One region of the Staphylococcus sp. Ze2 genome, then DNA from elsewhere that is predicted to be linked to it. Evidence: riboswitches for the same ligand, from Rfam matches in the RefSeq annotation. Region 1 holds a riboswitch; each other region holds the start of a gene.
What was found. Region 1 has a riboswitch for S-adenosylmethionine ahead of ACM591_RS04230 (Na+/H+ antiporter NhaC family protein). Riboswitches for the same ligand answer to the same signal wherever they lie in the genome.
Positions count from the first base shown of each region.

Region 1 (7,012 bases):
CAGAATATGAAACAACAAAAAGATTAAGAAGAATTTTAGAATCGTATGATATTACAATTCTAGATTTACCTTTAGAAACTGGCTTAGTAGCAGAGGTTGGTCAAGGTGAGCAATTTGTTGCAGTGCGAACAGATATAGATGCTTTGCCTATCAAAGAACAAGTTGTACATGAATTTACATCTACGAATGAAGGTATGATGCATGCTTGTGGACATGATATTCATATGGCAAGCATACTTGCAGTAGCAACAAAATTAAAAGAAATAGAAGCGCAATTAACTGGACGCGTACGTATTATCTTCCAACCTGCAGAAGAACTAGGTTATGGAGCGTATCATATTACTGATACAGGCGCGATAGAAGGTGCTAAAGCGGTGTTAGGTTATCATAATTATCCTACATTAGACATTGGTGAATTTGCAGTGAAACCAGGAGTGATTACATCTTCTGTAGATCGATTTGAATTTAAAATTAAAGGTGTAGGCGCTCATGCTGCGAAACCTGAACAAGGTAATGATCCAGTTATTGTGTTAGGACAATTAATTAATAGCGTGCAGTCTATTGTTAGTAGGAATTTATCAGCATTTGATAATGGTGTTGTTACTATTGGTGAAGTATCTAGTGGTAATACATGGAACGTTATTGCAGATGAGGCTTATGTTCAAGGTACAGTGAGAAGTTTTGATGAAGAGAAACGTAATTACATCGAAAAACGCTTGCGTGCAATCGGAAGCGGTCTTGCAGAGGCATTTGATGTTGAAATTGAAACGTTATATCACCGTTTACCAGGTGCGGTTGTTAACGACGAAAAATTAACAGAAGACGCTAAAGAGGTTGCTAAATCAGTAGGTTATAATGTGAGTGTTATGGACCAACCATTAACTATTGGAGAAGATTTTTCTGGTTTCTCAAATAAATATCCAAGTGTATTTGTATTTATTGGTTCTAATAGTGAATATGACCTGCATCATCCTAAATATGATCCAGACGAACGTATATTAGAAAAAGTACCAGAGTATTTCGTAAGTTTTGTACAAAAACTTTTAAATGAGCAATATCAATAGAATCTTCGAATGATGTATTAAACATTGAAAAATCAGGGTAATGCATAAACATATTGATTAAATAAGGAGTGTTTGCATATGCCAGGTCAAGATCCTAGAACAAAATTTTCAAGTGAAGATTTCCCAAAACAAGAGCAAGACGTTCCAGGTTTACAAAATAAATTAGACCCTAAGCCTGATTGTGGTGAAACAACTTATATCGGTTACGGACGTTTGAAAGATTACAAAATGTTAGTGACTGGTGGAGATTCTGCTATCGGTAGAGCCGCTGCAATTGCGTATGCTAAGGAAGGTGCAGATGTGGCGATTAATTACTTACCAGCTGAGCAAGCGGACGCTGAAGAAGTACAACAAGTGATTGAATCAGCAGGACGTAAAGCTGTATTAATCCCAGGTGATATACGTGATGAGCAATTTAACTACGATTTAGTTGAAACAGCTTATAACAAACTTGGTGGTTTAGATAATGTAACGATTGTAGCAGGACATCAGCAATATAGAAATAATATTAAAGGCTTTGATACGGAATCATTTACTGAGACATTCGAAACAAATGTTTATCCTATTTTCTGGTCAGTTCAAAAAGCAATTGATTATTTAAAACCAGGTGCAACGATTACACTGACTTCATCCGTGCAAGGTTATAACCCAAGCCCAATCTTGCATGATTATGCTGCTTCCAAAGCGGCTATTATTTCACTTACCAAGAGCTTATCTGAAGAATTAGGTAGTAAAGGAATCCGAGTGAACTGTGTAGCACCAGGACCATTCTGGTCACCACTCCAAATTTCTGGTGGACAGCCTCAATCTAAGATTCCAACTTTTGGCCAAAAAGAAGTGTTAGGTAGAGCAGGTCAACCGGTTGAACTTTCAGGTGTGTATGTACATTTAGCAGCTGAGGAATCAAGTTATACTACAGGACAAGTTTATGGCGTGACAGGTGGTACTCAATTAGATTAGAATTGATGAAGTAACGATACAGTAATTTGAAAATTAGTGTTATAATGTTTCGGCGATACTAAGTATAAGGAGGAAAGGATAGTTTAATATCCTACCTCCTTATTTTTGAAAGGAAAGGTAATCATTTATGAAAAAATTTAAAGCAGACGCTTTAACAAAAAAACAAAATTATAAATTATTAAGTGGAAGTGTGATACCTAGACCCATCGCATTTGTTACTTCTCAAGATAAAGATGGGCATTTAAATGCAGCGCCGTTTAGCTTTTTTAATGTTGTTAATAGTGCACCTCCAATGATTATGATTTCTACAGGGCGTTCTGAAGGAAAGCGAAAAGACACTTCTTTAAATATTGAGGAAACGGAAGCGTTTGTAGTACATATTACAGATGAAGCTACAGTCGAACAAATCAACAATACTGCAGCACCGTTGTCCCGTAACCAAAATGAATTAGAAAGAACAAGTTTGAAATGTGTTGACTCTGAATTAATTTCAGTACCTGGTATCGAACAAGCTAAAATTCGAATGGAATGTAAGTTAGATAGAATTATTCCACTAGGTGATCCACAAGAAGGGTCCGATTTAATTATAGGCGAAGTAGTCATGTTTCATATTGATGAATCAGTTTATTTTGAAGATAGTAAAATAGATGCTGATGCGCTTAGTGCGGTAGCTCGTTTAGCTGGTAATGATTACGCTTCTTTAGGTAATAAGTTCACTATCGAACGTCCGATGAAGTAAATATAAAGCAATTAAATGAATTGTATAAGCTATATAAAAATAGTAGATGTTGAAGGGATTAGACAATGAAAGCATTAATAAAAATTGTTTTCTGTTTAATCCCTATTTGACGAATTACAATTAATACTGTACTGTAATAAAATAAAATAAAATAATAACTTATCAAGAGAAGTTTAGGGACTGGCCCGGTGATACTTCGGCAACATGATAATGCGTGTGCCAAATCCAGTAGCATAATTTATGCTAGAAGATAAGAATGAATCGCAGTTTACTCTTTCTTCTTAATTTAGAAAGAGTTTTTTTATTTTTAAGGCTTAAAAATAACAGAAGGTTGGATTCTGTTCTAATATTTAGGAAAGTTGGTTATGTATGGAGGAAACGAAAAAAGGTAACGCTTGGGCTTTGATACCTTTAATCATATTTGTTGGTATGTTTTTAGGTGTTGGTATAAGTACAGGTGACTTTACAACAATGCCACTCAATGTAGCTATATTAGTTGCTTCTATTGTTGGCTTAGTGTTAAACAGAAAAGAATCATTTCATAAAAAAGTTGAAGTTTTTACAAAAGGTGCAGGACATTCCAATATTATTTTAATGATGCTAATTTTCTTATTAGCAGGTGCCTTTTCTCAAACGACAGAAGATATGGGTGGCGTGCAGTCGACGGTTAATTTAGGGTTATCATTAATACCAGAAAATTTAATTATCGTTGGACTATTTATAATATGTATGTTTGTATCATTATCAATGGGGACGTCTGTTGGGACGGTAGCTGCTATAGCGCCAGTTGGTTTTGGTTTAAGTCAGGCTACAGATGTTTCAGCGGCAATCACAATGGCTACTGTTGTTGGTGGAGCTATGTTTGGCGATAACTTATCGATGATTTCTGATACTACTATAGCTGCAGTACGTACTCAGAAAACGAAAATGAGTGATAAATTTAAGGTGAACATAAAGATTGTTTTGCCTGGTGCGATATTTACTATTATTGTGCTTTGGTTTTTAACAAATGGTGCACATATAGATGTAAATAAAAGTTATGATTATGATCTTGTTAAAGTAATTCCGTACTTATTTGTGCTTATCTTAGCATTAATAGGTATAAATGTAGTTATTGTATTAATCGGAGGTATTGTACTTTCTGCAATAATCGGTTTAATCTATGGTTCATTTGGATGGACAGGTTTATTAAATTCTATATCAAAAGGTATAATCGGTATGGAAGATATAGCGATTATTGCATTGCTCATTGGTGGTTTAGTTGCGCTGATTCAACATAATGGTGGTATTACTTGGTTATTAAATTTTGTGCGCAGTAAAGTGAAATCTAAACGTGGTGCAGAACTAGGTATTGCTGGATTAGTCAGTGTTGCAGATATATCAACAGCAAATAATACTATTTCTATATTAATGGCAGGGCCGTTAGCAAAAGATATTTCAGAAGAATATGATGTAGATCCACGTAAATCGGCTAGTATTTTAGATATGTTCGCAAGTTGTTTTCAAGGGATGTTGCCATATAGCCCTCAATTGATTGCTGCTGCAGGTGTGGCGTCTATATCTCCATTTGAATTAGTTCCTTACGCAATCTATCCGATGATACTAGGTGTTTGCGGACTTATAGCGATTTTCTTCAGATTACCTAGGTTAGATAAAAAGTAATTAAGATATATTAAAACATTAAGATCAAATTGCGAATTGATTTTTAAGCTCTAATTAGAGTGTTGAAATTACATGCTAATAAATATGAGGTAGAAGGTATTTGGAAATTGTTGTTGTTCATTGTGTTATTTAATACTAAGTAATTATAATAGAGATTAAATGAGTCCGGGATATAAAGGTTTCCCGGGCTCATTCGCTATTTTAAATAAACAGTATGTTAATAGAATATGCTAAGATAAATATAAAGTTTATTTAGTAAAATATTCAATATAAATGAAAGTTTTGACGTTTACTGACTAATAGCGATAAAATAAGGTTGTTAAAGCTTTATAAATATGAAAGAACATCACTATATTTACTTTATAATTGTTTAGAAGTATAGTGTAATGCGTTAGAATAGTAATAAGAGTGAAAGTAGGTGAACAATCGATCGTGGGTAAATACAATGTAGAAAATGAAAATGTTGAAATTCGTCTTGAAAGATTATTTAAGGTAGAACCTGAATTATTATACCAAGCTTGGACAGACCAACGTTTTCTTAAACAATGGTTTATGACAACTGAAAGAACAAATAAAACTATTGAAGTAACTGCTGAACAAAATGGAAAGTATAAAATTGTTGATGTTCGTAAGGGTAAGGAGAATATAGTGCAAGGTACATTCGCTTCATTAACACCTTATGAATATATCGTCATGACAATTGGTATGCCCGAATTAAGTGATTCAGAAGATACGATAGAAGTTGAAATATTCGAGAGAGAGCCAGGCATTACGCAAATGATTTTCAATTATAATGCTTTTGTACCAAGAGAAAGAAGATTAACATCTTTAGAATATAAACAGAAGAAGAAAGAATATCATGATTCGACGGCACATGGATTTGAAATGTTATTCGACAAACTACAATTAACGCTTGAAGAGTTTGAAGCGGATTTATAAAATAGTTCGCTAATATAACAATCATATTGTTATATATGGTTTTGTTATACTATTCCAACGCTGATATCATTGTTTGAGTATGAATAAGCTTCGTCCCGTATCAAAGTTAATACTTTATATGGTTTGCTCGGTCGGCACTTAAAATAATCATGCTCCCTTTAAAGTAAACACTAAATGTGTAAAGGCTTTAGAGGGAGCATTTTTGTAATTAATAAATTTAACATAATTCTTAAACTTCAAAATCGTTATTTAAACATGTCGCATAAGACAATAATTAGAAATTTATTTTAGTGCAATTCACCTATTACTTTACGTTCATTATATTTTCGTAATAAGGTTTCGAAGAAAATATGGTAACTAATAAAACTTGAATAATCTATACCATCTGCTAAGTAAAATGTATTACTAGATACATAAATATTATAACTCGCTTTTTGAGCAAGGGTATTATCTTTTAAAGTGGTTACAGAGAAAAAATATTTTTGACGCAACTGTAATAAATTGCTGATATCTGTCAATTGCTCTGATTCACCAGAAAGGGAAATGATAAAAAAGATGTCTTTTGGTGTTGTTTTATTCAAAACCATTTTAAATTCGTGTACGTCATGAAGTACTATAATACTTTTATGTATCGTTAGTAAGATACGCTGTGCTTCTTGAGCAACATTCATTTGAGCTAATCCTGTTCCATATAAATAAATCGTTTCTGCTTGATAAATTTTATCTGTAATAAGATTATAGTCGATTCTTTCTAAATAAGTAAAAGTATTTTCAATTTCTTGTTTAAAGCCTTCGATTGAATCTGAAGGTAATTGATGTGCTTGTTCAGTTTCAAATTTTAAATAAGATTTGAAATCACTATAACCATCAAAGCCTAACTTGCGAGTGAAACGATGAATGGTGGCGTTAGACGCGTGGGTGTGTTCGGCTAATTCTTGTATTTTCATCGTTTTACATTGTAGGATATGTGTATTAATAAAATGTGCAATATATAAGTCGTTTTCATTTAGTTTATTAAAGTTATTGTTAACACGTTCATCTAAAAACAATTTTATCACCTCACACTTCATGAAAATATTTTCATGTTTTGAAAATATAATCTGATTATACAAAATTGTTCCGAATGGCGTCAAACTATTGTTTGAATGTAAGCGTTTCCTTTAATATTGAATTAATCACATACAACACATATTCAATGAATTATATTTATCGATTTATTATGAATGATGTATAAATAAATCTTATATATATAAATAGGGGGTTATACGGCTATGAATGCAATTAAGAGATTTGGAAGTGCAATGATTGTTCCTGTATTAATGTTTGCATTTTTCGGTATTGTTTTAGGATTTGCGACTTTATTTAAAAATCCGTCAATCATGGGAAGCATTGCTAATGATGGAACAACTTGGTTTAAAATTTGGTCAGTAATCGAAGCTGGCGGTTGGACAATTTTTAATCATATGGAAGTTGTGTTTGTGGTTGGTCTGCCACTATCTTTGGCTAAAAAGGCTCCTGGACATGCAGCTTTAGCAGCATTGATGGGCTACCTCATGTTCAATACTTTTATAAATGCAATACTTACGCAATGGCCGCATACATTTGGAGCGAATTTGGAAAAAGGCGTTGAAAATGTAACAGGACTTAA
Region 1 is NZ_CP183486.1:987,032-994,043, forward strand. Features, by position in the region: gene ACM591_RS04215 (amidohydrolase) at 1-1,064, shown strand, start outside; gene ACM591_RS04220 (SDR family oxidoreductase) at 1,143-2,024, shown strand; gene ACM591_RS04225 (flavin reductase family protein) at 2,152-2,763, shown strand; SAM riboswitch class I at 2,920-3,020, shown strand; gene ACM591_RS04230 (Na+/H+ antiporter NhaC family protein) at 3,133-4,425, shown strand; gene ACM591_RS04235 (SRPBCC family protein) at 4,858-5,364, shown strand; gene ACM591_RS04240 (MurR/RpiR family transcriptional regulator) at 5,652-6,413, opposite strand; gene ACM591_RS04245 (alpha-glucoside-specific PTS transporter subunit IIBC) at 6,636-7,012, shown strand, end outside.

Region 2 (7,012 bases), 320 kb from region 1:
CAACAGATTTAAAGCTATAGATAATCAAATTGCAAAATTTGTAGTGGAACTTTTAGAATTCTTTAAATCTACATATAAAACACACTTTAATATGGATGGTGGCCCTATACATGATGCTTGTACTATTTTGTATTTATTAGAACCCAATTTATTTACCATGCAACACACACATATTGATATCGAATACCAAAGTGCACTTACCTATGGAACGATGGCTGTTGATTTAAATGATATTACAAATAATGAAAAAAATGCTTATTTTGCGACTACTGTAGATGTTGAACGCGTATGGATATTAATGGAAGATATACTTAAAAGTTATGGTGATGCCCAATAACTAATTAGTGAAAATTTAAATGAGAGTTGTATGTACACTGTTTGGTCGTGCTTCAATACCTGTAAAATAATAATTGTACAGTTTTAAGTTATATGTGGAAGCAGAAATAAGAAATAGTTTATAGATTTTTACGTCAAACTAAAGTATGAGGTGCTTTTTAAGCGTATTATTAGTTTTTTGGAGCTATAAAAAGTATACTTATGAACTAATAATAACTATTTAAAAGGTGATTCATTTAGTGAAAAATACGTTAAAAACAATTGTACTATTAATCATTATAATCGTTCCATTTATTTTCTTAATGATGAATATGGATTATATACAAAAAAGTATAAATGAAAATTTTTCAGAAATCAGAAATCAAAATAATACAAATGAGCGCTCGACATCTTATACAGATTTTTTTGATCGAAGCAGAGAAACTGAAAATTTCGGTGAATATGAGTTTAGCGGTTTTGATGGGAAGCATTATGGAATAGATTATGATTTGCCTGAAGATACGCCAGTTAAAACTGCAACAGATGGCAAGGTTACTCGTACGTTTGAGAATGACTTAGGTGGCAAGGTAGTGCAAATAGCTGAAACGAACGGACAGTATCACCAATGGTATATGCATTTAAACCAATTTAAAGTTAAAGTAGGAGACAATGTACAAGCGGGAGATGTAATTGCACTCTCTGGTAATACGGGAGAACAAACGACCGGATCTCATCTTCATTTTCAGAGAATGAATGGTGGGATCGGTAATGATTACGCGGAAGATCCTAAAGATTTTGTTGAAAATTTACCAGATGGTGAGAAAAGTCTATACGAACTCAAATAACCAAAGCGTTTATTATAACATCATTATAAAAAACTACCGTTTACCCTAAAGTGTTGATAGGATAAGCGGTAGTTTTACGTTTGTTTACGATAATTATGGTTGTTTACTGTAGTAACTCTTGAAGCACAATAGCTTGATTATGTTTTTTATCTTTAGCAGCAAATAATAAAATAATATCTTTATCAGTCTCAGAAACTTTATTTTGCAATTCTTCAAATGCTTGTTTTTGATCAATATTTTCACGGAGTTCCTTCTTGTACTTTTCTTTAAAAGCAGCATATAACTTGGTGTCATGGTTAAACCATTTTCTTAATTCGGAAGTTGGCGCCACTTCTTTTATCCAATGATCTAAATGTGCATCGTCTTTGGCTATACCTCTTGGCCATACGCGATCTACAAGTATCCTTAAGCCTTCTTGTTGTTTGTCTTCATAAATTCTTTGAATGTATATCGTCATATAATAAACCTCCTCAAATGTTTACCTATTAGTTTAATCATTACCTTTAAAAATTGAATGAAAAACGTTTACGGATAAATATGTACTTGTTATATAAAAGGGTATATTAATAAAAATGACTATAGGAGTGACCGTAATGACTAAATTTGATCATATTCAGCCACCTGGCCAGTTTAAATATCGGGATGGCCAAGTTTTGATAAAGAATTATTATGAATTCACTTGTGATAATCGAATTTATTTTACAAATACAGCGCATAAAGACCTAGAGGATCAACAATATCAATTTAATATTGAGATTTTATCAGACATAGATAAATATGGATTGGCATTAGATTTTAATGAAGTTGATAAATTATACCAAAAAGAAATTGAACCATATCTAGATGGTCAGTTGGTAAATGATACGTTACCCGAAATGAATACAACTGCTGAAAATATTGCTATATGGATATGGGAACAATTTGAAAAAAATTTACCTAAGAACAACCAATTGCAAAAATTGGAATTTTTTGAAACGGCATCTCAAGGGCTTGTCCTAACAGCAAGTCTAATGAAGCAATGAAATTGCAATTTTGTTTTACTAACATTTTCTTTCCTTGCAATAATATCATTAGGAAATATGTGAATTATATATAGAAGTAGGTAGACGAAATCGAATTTAAAAATTGAGATTTCGGTTGCCTACTTTTTATATTGCAATATTTTAATAGTAGGTGGGTAATTTTAGTTGCTATCTTGATAAAAAAATTTCTCGAAGATATAAAAATATTTGAGGAAAATACAGAAACAATATTCTGAAAATTAAGGAAATATGATATATTAGTATTTATTTCAGCTTAGGGGGAACTTCTATGATTAAAGTAAGTCCAAAACAATTTTTATATAATGTACTATCTGGTGTAGCGATTGCCATAGTAGCAGGGTTAATACCTAACGCTATTTTAGGAGAATTATTCAAACTTTTCGCTCCTAAGTACCAGGTTTTTCAAACATTATTACAAGTAGTAGAAAGTATTCAATTTACTGTACCATTATTAGTTGGTGCACTAATAGCAATGCGGTTCAATTTATCACCTTTAGCAACGGCTGTCGTCGCGAGTTCTGCTTTTGTTGGGAGTGGCGCAGCGCAATTTAAAGATGGTGCTTGGATGCTTGTAGGTGTTGGAGATCTTATTAACACAATGATCACTGCAGCAATTGCTGTGTTTTTAATATTAGTCGTTGGTGAAAGATTTGGTAGTTTAACGTTAATTATTCTGCCGACCATTGTCGGTGTGATAGCGAGTTTTATAGGTGTACTTATATTGCCATATGTCCAAATGATTACAACTGGTATTGGCAATTTAGTCAATACATTTACAGAATTACAACCAGTATTGATGTCTATGCTTATTGCATTAGTATTTAGTTTTATAATTATTTCACCTATATCAACTGTAGCAACTGCATTAGCTATAGGTATTAGCGGTTTAGCTGCTGGGTCTGCTTCACTGGGGATTGTGGCATGTGAAGGTGCATTAGTTGCAGGTACGTTAAAAATAAATAGAGCTGGTGTGCCTTTAACAATCTTTTTAGGTGGTGTGAAAATGATGATACCTAATATGGTAAGGCATCCTATTATTCTATTACCAATTTTCTCTAATGCACTAATCACTGGCTTTGTTGGTGCGCTCATAGGAATTGGTGGAACAAAAGAATCAGCAGGTTTTGGAATCATTGGGCTTGTTGGGCCAATTAGTGCATTTAGATTTATGGAACATTCAATATTATTAAACTTAATGTATGTATTTATTGCATTTTTTGTAGTTCCGTTCGTAATGGGATATTTGATAAATACGTTTTATATGAAAACATTAAAGCTATATGATAGAGAAATCTTCAAATTCTTGGCGTAAAATTATAAATAATGTTTAAAATGTATCGTTATTTCTGTAATATAATGTAATGTTTTGAATGATGGACAAAAGAAGAAAATATATTAAAAAGGCCACAAAACAGTGGTCTTTTTAAATTTCAGACAAAAAAATTTGCAAGTTTTACTCCAAAGTATAAATTTTTTGTCCTTTTATTATTTTACAGTTGTGTAACAAAAAGATTTGCTGTAATAATTCAGACTACGTAAGATTATTCGATGATAAAGTTATGAAGCTTAATATAACAGCAATATACACAATATAATTTGAAAATGATGTGAGAATTATGCATTACAAAACAAAACAGCGATGTTTCAATGTTACAAAGTATAGTTTCTTTTGTAACGTTTTGTTATTGAAGTGTAATATAAAAAGGCGAAATATGTGTTATATTATTTGTGGCGAAAAAATAAAACATAAAAATTAATCGATTACAGCACATACGATAAATAATTTAACGAAAATATAATTTTACTTAAAAAGATTTTAATTGGAGGATTTTTTAATTATGAAGAAAACAATTTTAGCATCATCATTAGCAGTAGCATTAGGTGTAACAGGATACGCAACAACAGCAGACCACAATCAAGCTCACGCTTCAGAAGAAAATATCGACAAAGCGCATTTAGCTGATTTAGCTCAAAACAATCCTGAAGAATTAAACCAAAAACCATTACACGCTGGCGCGTATAACTATAACTTCGTTTTAGGTGGAAATGAATATACATTCACTTCAAATGGTCAATCTTGGTCATGGAATTACACAGCTGCAGGTGCTCAAAGTGCAACTTCTAACTCAGTACAAGACGTAACTACTCAAGCAACTACAAACACTAACGAAACTTCAGCTAGTGAAGTAAGTGCTCAAAAACAATCAAGCAATACTCCAGTAGCAGCAGTTGAAGCGCCTAAAGCTTCTTCTAATACAAGTGTTAAAACTGCTCAAACAAGCACTACTTCTAAAACAACAACTACAAATACATCAAGCATTGATGCCATTGCTAACCAAATGGCAGAACGTACTGGTGTATCAGCGTCACAATGGAAAGGTGTTATCCAACGTGAAAGTGGCGGTAATGGAAGTGCGGTTAATGCGTCATCAGGTGCATATGGTTACTTCCAATTATTAGGTCATGGTGAACATGCAGGTATGTCAGTTCAAGATCAAATTGACACAGCAGTAGAAGTTTACCAATCTCAAGGTTCTAGCGCATGGGTTGGTTGGAACTAATTAATAAATATTAAGGCTGAGAGCGACTCAATTGAGTCGCTCTTTATTTATGTTGACATGTTTGAATATTCTGATAAAATTAATGGTAATTTAATAAACTTATCCAGAGAAGCTGAGGGATTTGGCCTGATGAAGCTTCAGCAACAGACTTTGTTATAAAAGTACTGTGCTACTTCCAACAAGCAATAATGCTTGAAAGATAGGTGACATGTGTAACTATATGCCACACAAGTCGGCATATAGTTTTTTTAATAGGAGGATTTTTATGACAATTTCAGATAGATTGGCACAGATACCAGATAGTTATTTTGCAAGAACAATGGGCCAGAAAGTAGAACATGGTCCATTACCTTTAATTAATATGGCTGTAGGTATTCCTGATGGTGAAACGCCCAAAGGAATTATTGACTGTTTTGCTGATGCGCTACGTCAGCCCGACAATCAAAAGTATGTTGCTTTCCATGGTAAAGACTCATTTAAACAAGCAATAGTAGATTTTTATCAAAGACAATTTCAAGTTGAATTAGATAAAGAAGATGAGGTATGTATTTTATATGGTACTAAAAATGGTCTTGTAGGTTTACCAACATGCATCGTGAATCCAGGGGAAAATGTGTTGTTACCAGATCCTGGATATACGGATTATAAAGCTGGGGTATTACTTGCTGATGCCCGACCACAACCACTCGTTTTAGAACCTCCTTATTATTTGCCTCAGTGGGACAAAATAAGCAAAGAAATATTACTCAATACTCGTTTAGTTTATTTGACTTATCCAAATAATCCGACAGGTTCAGTTGCTACAAAATCAGTATTTGAGGAAGCGATTGAGCGTTTTAAGGGAACAAAGACAAAAATCGTTCATGATTTTGCATATAGTGCTTTTGGTTTCGATGCTAAAAATCCTAGCATATTGCAAGCAGAAGGAGCAAAAGACTTAGCAGTAGAAATTTTTTCATTATCAAAAGGCTACAATATGTCAGGATTTCGAGTGGGTTTTGCAGTAGGAAACAAAGATATTATACAAGCATTAAAAAAATATCAATCACATACACATGCAGGTATGTTTGGCGCATTGCAAGACGCAGCAACATACGCTTTGAATAATTATGACGCTTTTCTAGAAGAGCAAAATATAGCATTTAAACGTCGTAGAGATGAATTTGAAGCTAAACTACAACAAGCGGACATACCTTTTGAACCAATGAAAGGTGGCATTTTCTTATGGTTACGTACGCCGAGAAACTTTGATGGGGAAAGTTTTGTTGATTATTTATTACAAGAACAGTCAATCCTTGTTGCGCCAGGTATACCATTTGGAGAACATGGAAAAGATTATGTGCGTATTTCTTTAGCATTAGATGATGAATCATTATTAGAGGCTGCAGAAAGGATACAAGCGCTTAAGCATCTTTATGAATAGAACAAATCTGATTGGAGTGATTAACTTATGACAAGTATTAAAATTTTTGGAGTAAGAGAAGAGGATATACCTTATATTAAGGCATGGTCAACAAAGCATAGTGTAACTGTCGATTTAGATGAAGCATTACTATCATCAGAAACTGTCGATCGTGCAAAAGGATTTGATGGTGTTTCGATATCACAGCAAATTCCTTTTGGTGAAGATGTATATCGCAAGTTGCATGAATTTGGAATTAAGCAAATTGCTCAACGAAGTGCTGGTTTTGATATATATGATTTCGATTTAGCTCAAAAATATGATTTAATTATTTCTAATGTGCCATCTTATTCACCGCATTCTATTGCTGAATACACAGTGTCACAGGCGCTTAATTTGGTTAGAAACTATAATGATATACAACAAAAAACAGCTTCATATGACTTTAGATGGCAACCAGAGATCTTATCACGCTCTATTAAAGATTTGAAAGTTGCTGTTATAGGAACTGGTCGTATCGGTTCAATCGTTGCTAAGATCTTTTCACAAGGTTTTGAAGCTGAAGTGATTGCTTACGATGTTGTCCCTAATGAAAGCTATAAGTCATTTTTAACGTATGCCAATAGTATAAAAGAAGCTGTGCAAGAGGCTGATATTGTTACGGTTCATATTCCTGCAAGTAAGGATAGCGATTATTTATTTGATGATGCATTGTTTAATGAATTTAAACCAGGATCAGTATTTATCAATTGTGCAAGAGGATCCATTGTAAAAACTAGTGCGTTAGTACATGCGCTGGATAACGGTATTTTAAAAGGGGCAGCAATTGATACATATGAATGGGAA
Region 2 is NZ_CP183486.1:671,258-678,269, forward strand. Features, by position in the region: gene ACM591_RS02795 (nucleoside hydrolase) at 1-337, shown strand, start outside; gene ACM591_RS02800 (M23 family metallopeptidase) at 639-1,160, shown strand; gene ACM591_RS02805 (DUF488 domain-containing protein) at 1,264-1,617, opposite strand; gene ACM591_RS02810 (6-pyruvoyl trahydropterin synthase family protein) at 1,754-2,182, shown strand; gene ACM591_RS02815 (PTS transporter subunit IIC) at 2,472-3,515, shown strand; gene ACM591_RS02820 (transglycosylase family protein) at 4,042-4,764, shown strand; SAM riboswitch class I at 4,861-4,970, shown strand; gene ACM591_RS02825 (aminotransferase class I/II-fold pyridoxal phosphate-dependent enzyme) at 5,030-6,187, shown strand; gene ACM591_RS02830 (D-lactate dehydrogenase) at 6,215-7,012, shown strand, end outside.
Region 2: another riboswitch for S-adenosylmethionine. It lies ahead of ACM591_RS02825 (aminotransferase class I/II-fold pyridoxal phosphate-dependent enzyme); the one in region 1 lies ahead of ACM591_RS04230 (Na+/H+ antiporter NhaC family protein).

Region 3 (7,012 bases), 680 kb from region 1:
GGTACCACTGACAAATTATTACCGTAACGAAATTATCGGACCAGATGAATTGCCAGCTAAATTCACTGCCCAATCAGCGTGCTATCGTAGTGAAGCGGGATCAGCTGGTCGTGATACGAGAGGTCTTATCCGTTTACATCAATTCGATAAAGTGGAAATGGTTCGTTTTGAAAAGCCAGAAGATTCATGGCAGGCTTTAGATGAGATGACTGAGCATGCAGAAGCAATTTTAGAAGAATTAGGCTTACCGTATCGCCGTGTTATTTTATGTACAGGTGATATTGGTTTTGGTTCAAGTAAAACTTATGATTTAGAAGTTTGGTTGCCAAGCTATAATGAATATAAAGAAATAAGTTCTTGTTCAAATATTACTGATTTCCAAGCACGTCGTTCAAATATTCGTTTTAAACGTGATAAAAATGCTAAACCAGAATTAGCACATACGCTTAATGGTAGTGGCTTAGCAGTAGGACGTACGTTTGCTGCAATAGTTGAAAATTACCAAAATGAAGATGGTTCTGTAACAATACCAGAAGCATTAGTTCCATATATGGGTGGGAAAACAGTCATCCGTCCTATTAAATAAATGTAAATAGTTAAAAAGTGCGTAGTTAAAGTATTAGCTACGCACTTTTTTATATATATGGAGAGGGTAGGGGAGGGTGAAAGTAGTGTGATTTAACTATAAGAAACACATAAAATCTTAACTATTAAAGTAGTTAATCTGATTGAAAATATTGAGTTCTTCAAGGGGTGTCTAACATATAACACAAAATTATGGAATGGTATAAGTGCTGTTGTAACAATAATACAAGACTACCGTAAGTCTAACGTCACACAAACCGTTGTCTAAAAACATTGATTGTCTTTCTATTGTTGTATTAGAATGAATTTACTGTTTTTAGCTTTTGAGATGAGAGGGTGGGGAAATGGGAAATGAGGCACACGTAACTTTTAAACAAGGTGTAAAAGAGTGTATTCCTACTTTGTTAGGTTATGCTGGTGTTGGTCTGTCTTTTGGAATTGTTGCAGTAGCTTCAGGCTTTAGTATGTTGGAAATTATTTTACTTTGCTTGCTAGTGTATGCGGGTGCGGCACAGTTTATTATTTGTGCACTTGTTATTTCAGGCACGCCCATATCTGCAATTATATTGACGACATTTATTGTGAATTCAAGGATGTTTTTATTAAGTATGACGCTTGCTCCAAGTTATAAAAATTACAGTTTATTAAATAGAATTGGTCTTTCTACATTAGTAACTGATGAAACATTTGGTGTAGCCATTACGCCACATTTGAAAGGTAAAAAGATTAATGATCGTTGGTTGCACGGACTAAATATAACAGCATATGTTTTTTGGACATTTGCATGTATTATTGGTGCAGTCTTTGGTAAATACATACATCAACCAGAAGCATTGGGATTAGATTTTGCGATTACTGCTATGTTTATATTCTTAGCTGTCTCGCAATTTGAATCGCTTAGACGTTCAAAGATCAATACTTATTTTGTATTGATTATATGTGTAATTGTAATGATGCTTAGTTTAAGTTTGTTTATGCCTTCATATTTAGCTATCATATTAGCTTCAACTATTGCAGCACTGATTGGGGTGGTGATGGAACGATGACAACGACGATACATATGCTAACAATCATCGTGCTATGTGGCGTGGTAACGTGGCTAACACGCATTATTCCATTTATTTTGATAACTAAAATAAAGTTATCTGAACGTGTGATTAAATGGCTTTCATTTATACCGATTACATTATTTACTGCTCTAATTATCGATGGATTAATAGAGCAACAAGAAGGAGTGATGGGTTATACCATCAACGTGCCATTTCTAATTACGATGCTCCCGACTATTGTCATTGCTGTGATATCACGTAGTTTAACAATTACTATAATTAGTGGCATTATTATTATGGCGGTGTTACGTTGGGTATTTTAGACAATCCTATTGAAGTAAGTTATATTATCCGTTAAACTATAAATAATTAGAAAATTAAGATATTTCAGATTATATTATCATTTTAATTTTATCTCAATTTATGAGTTTATCTTTAATACAATTAAAATCAAATCTTATTTCGAGAAGCTGAGGGACTTGGCCCGTGGACGCTTCAGCAACCGGCTTATAAAGTACGGTGCTAATACCATCGATACACTCGAATGATAAGTACTTTTAACTTCTTACTTATTTTATGAGTGAGGAGTTTTTTTACTAAGTAGGAGGTAAAACATGACGAATTATACGGTTGATACATTAGAACTAGGGCCATTCACAACAGAGTCAGGTGAATTCATCTCAAACTTAAAGTTACGTTATGAACATGTAGGGTTAAAAGGCCAACCACTTGTAGTGGTTTGTCATGCTCTAACAGGTAATCACTTAACGTATGGTACAAATGAAAACCCTGGATGGTGGAGAGGAATTATTGACGGCGGTTATATGCCTGTAAATGATTATCAATTTTTGACATTTAATGTTATTGGAAGTCCTTATGGTTCAAGTTCTGCATTAACAGATGCAAACTTTCCTAAGTCACTAACGTTAAGAGATATTGTGCGTGCCATAGAATTAGGTATTGAAACATTAGGTTTCGAAAGGATTAATATATTAATCGGTGGTTCGTTAGGCGGCATGCAAGCAATAGAATTATTATATAATCGTAAATTTAATGTTGAAAAAGCAGTGATTCTCGCAGCTACAGATAAAACGTCGTCCTACAGTCGTGCGTTTAATGAAATAGCAAGACAGGCGATTCATTTAGACAATAAAGAGGGCATGAGCATTGCAAGACAGTTAGGGTTTTTAACATACCGTTCGTCTAAAAGTTATGATAAACGCTTCTCCCCAAATCAAGTGGTGACTTATCAAAAACATCAAGGTAATAAATTTATGAATCATTTTGATTCTTTATGCTATTTAACACTCCTAGACGTCTTAGATAGTCATGATGTAGATAGAGGACGTAATGATGTAGATGAAGTATTTAGTAACCTGGACACTAAAGTAATGACGATGGGCTTCACAGATGATTTGTTATATCCAGATGATTTAGTTTGTGCCGTGGGAAATCGTTTTAAATATCACAAACATTTCTTTGTTCCAGATAACGTAGGTCATGACGGTTTTTTACTGAATTTTAATGATTGGGCTCCTAATTTATATCACTTCTTAAAAGTATATAAAATTAAAAGAAAATGATTTAACAACGCTATTATATGCGTTTTTAGGATGTAACTATACGACTACTTTCGATAGGGGAGACTGACGTATAGTACATCTTTTTTTATACAATCATTGAAGATGTGATGACGTAAAGTGACGCTAAAGTAGTAGCGTTAGAAAGGGAATATTGTGAAGTGCTGATTAATTCAATCATTTATACGTTTATAAATAGGAAATTATAGTATATCGTTAACTTCTGTATTTGGATTGCCAATAATTGTATAAAAGTTTTAAAGAGGTTAAAATAATAGTTATAGTCAAAAATAGTATGGGAGTGGCGAATTTGTTTTCAAAAATATATCCTAAAGTAACTGTGCTTAGTATACTAACTCTAATCGTAGTGGCTTTAGCTTTACATATATTACCTCCGTTAGGCCTGGTGTTAGGTATCTTTGCAACAATTCCAGGCATTATCTTATGGCATAAGTCTATTGAATCATTTGGTTTAACAGCAGTCATTACAGTGGTATTAACAACATTATTAGGTAATATATTTGTGTTGAGCACCATGGTCATCATACTCTTAGTGAGTTTTGTTATCGGCCAATTATTAAAAGAACGTACATCTAAAGAACGCATACTTTATATCACAACTACATATATTAGTATGTTCTCGTTAATTGCGTTTATGGGACTACAAACGTTTGATAAAATACCAAGTTCTACAGTTTTGATGAAACCAGTGAAAGATTACATGCATAACGTTGTTTCTGGAATTGCGGGAAGTGCAGAATATAAGCAAATGCTTGAAGAAGGCTTCCGCCAAATGTCAGTTCAGTTACCAAGTTATGTCATTATCACAGTATTTCTACTTATTTTAATCAATTTAATTATTACTTTTCCAATTTTACGTAAGTTCAAAATCGCTACACCAATATTTAAACCATTATATGCTTGGCAAATGAAGCGTTCACTATTATGGATGTATATTATTGTCTTGATTTGTGTTATGTTTGCGAGCCAACCAGGGACTTTCCAAAGTATCGTTTTAAACTTTGAAATTGTGTTATCATTATGTATGTATATTCAGGGGTTAAGTGTTATTCACTTTTTCGGAAAGGCAAAATCAATGCCAACCGCACTTTCTGTGTTACTAATGGTGATAGGGACAGCTTTAATGCCATTAACACATATTGTAAGTCTCCTGGGTGTTATAGATTTGTGTATTAACTTAAAAAGTATCATTAAAAAATGATTTGAGGTGGAAGAATGAACCGTCAATCCACTAAAAAAGCGTTAGTTTTACCATTTATTATTATGGCGCTCACAGCAATTGCACTTGTAGTAGTTTGGTTTATTTTTAACCAACTCATTGCAGGCATAGCGACAGTTGTATTAGTGATTATTATTGTAGGGACAGCAATAATGGTAAGACGAGCTTTACAGAAACTAGATAGCTATGTTGATAATCTAAGTGGCCATATTTCGGCAGGCAATAATATCGCAATTAAAAATTTGCCAATCGGTATGATTATCTTAGATGAAAATGAGAACATAGAGTGGATGAACAAATTTATGTCGGAACGCTTAACGCGTAATGTAATTTCCGATCCAGTTAATGAAGTATATCCTAATATCTTAAAACAGTTAGAAAAAACACAAGAAGTTGAGATTTCTGAAAATGAGTACCATTACCGCGTACGTTATTCTGAAAAAGAACATGTATTGTATTTCTTTGACATTACTGAAGAAGTACAAATAAATAAATTATATGAAGATTCTAAGCCGATTATTGCTACATTGTTCTTAGATAATTATGACGAGATTACGCAAAATATGAACGACACACAAAAATCAGAGATTAACTCAATGGTTACACGTGTGATTAGTAGATGGGCTAGCGAGCATAATATTTATTTTAAACGCTATAGCTCTGATCAATTCGTTGCTTATTTAAATCAAGATATATTAAACAATATAGAAGCAACAAACTTTAGTATTTTAAGTCAGTTGCGTGAAAAAAGCGTCGGTTACCGTGCACAATTAACCTTAAGTATTGGTGTCGGTGAAGGCTCAGAAGATTTAATAGATTTAGGGGAACTATCACAATCAGGTCTAGACTTAGCACTAGGACGTGGTGGCGACCAGGTTGCTATCAAGAATATAAACGGAAATGTACGTTTCTATGGCGGTAAGACAGACCCAATGGAAAAACGTACACGTGTTAGAGCACGTGTTATATCACATGCGCTTAAAGATATTCTGATGGAAGGTGACAAAGTTATCATCATGGGACATAAACGCCCTGATTTAGATGCAATCGGTGGCGCAATTGGCGTTTCACGTTTTGCAATGATGAATAACTTAGACGCTTATATCGTCTTAAATGATTCTGACATTGATCCAACATTACGACGTGTCATGGATGCAATAAATGAAAAACCAGAATTAAAAGACCGTTTTATCACGTCGGATGAAGCATGGGACATTATGACATCTAAGACAACATTAGTCATAGTTGATACGCATAAACCTGAAATGGTCATCGATGAGAATATTTTAAATAAAGCTAACCGTAAAGTGGTTATTGACCATCATAGACGTGGTGAAAGCTTTATTTCGAGTCCGTTACTTGTTTATATGGAACCATATGCAAGTTCAACAGCAGAACTTGTCACAGAGTTACTTGAGTATCAACCGACAGAACAACGTTTAACACGCTTAGAATCGACAGTCATGTTTGCTGGTATTATTATAGACACACGTAACTTTACGTTACGAACAGGTTCTAGAACCTTTGATGCAGCAAGTTATTTACGTGCGCACGGTGCAGATACAATACTGACACAGCATTTCTTGAAAGATGATATTGATACGTATATCAATCGTACAGAGTTGATTCAAACAGTGAAACTGCAAGAAAATGGCGTCGCCATAGCACACGGTTCGAACGATAAAATTTATCATCCTATTACAGTTGCACAAGCTGCCGATGAACTGTTAAGTTTAGATGGTGTAGAGGCTTCATATGTAATTGCAAGAAGAGAAGAAAATGTAATAGGTATGTCTGCCCGCTCACTTGGTGCTGTCAATGTACAGTTAACGATGGAAGCGCTTGGCGGTGGTGGTCATTTAACTAATGCAGCTACACAGTTAAATGATGTAACCGTGGATGAAGCAATAGAAAAATTACAACAAGCTATAACAGAACAAACGAGTAGGAGTGAAAATGCATGAAAGTAATATTCACACAAGATGTAAAAGGTAAAGGTAAAAAAGGCGAAGTTAAAGATGTACCAGTAGGCTATGCAAATAACTTTTTATTAAAGAAAAATTACGCTATAGAAGCAACACCTGGTAATTTAAAACAATTAGAACAAAAAAATAAAGCTGCTGAAGCAGAGCGTCAACAAGAAATTGAAGATGCTAAACAATTAAAAGCACAATTAAGTGAAATTGAAGTCGAAGTGTCTGCTAAAACAGGCGAAGGCGGTAAATTATTTGGTTCAGTAAGCACAAAACAAATCACACAAGCGTTACAAGAACAACACAACATTAAAATTGATAAACGTAAAATGGACTTACCAAATGGTATCCATGCATTAGGTTACACTAACGTACCAGTGAAACTAGATAAAGAAGTTGAAGGTACTATTCGTGTACACACAGTTGAACAATAATAGTGGATTGAGATATGAGGTGTAATCACAATGGATGGAATGTATGAACAAAATCAAATGCCACACAGTAATGAGGCTGAACAGTCTGTCTTAGGTGCCATTATCATAGATCCAGAATTAATCAACACAACTCAGGAAGTACTACTTCCTG
Region 3 is NZ_CP183486.1:311,563-318,574, forward strand. Features, by position in the region: gene serS (serine--tRNA ligase) at 1-586, shown strand, start outside; gene ACM591_RS01255 (AzlC family ABC transporter permease) at 930-1,631, shown strand; gene ACM591_RS01260 (AzlD domain-containing protein) at 1,628-1,957, shown strand; SAM riboswitch class I at 2,089-2,188, shown strand; gene metX (homoserine O-acetyltransferase MetX) at 2,249-3,217, shown strand; gene ACM591_RS01270 (DUF2232 domain-containing protein) at 3,510-4,436, shown strand; gene ACM591_RS01275 (DHH family phosphoesterase) at 4,451-6,418, shown strand; gene rplI (50S ribosomal protein L9) at 6,415-6,861, shown strand; gene dnaB (replicative DNA helicase) at 6,892-7,012, shown strand, end outside.
Region 3: another riboswitch for S-adenosylmethionine. It lies ahead of metX (homoserine O-acetyltransferase MetX); the one in region 1 lies ahead of ACM591_RS04230 (Na+/H+ antiporter NhaC family protein).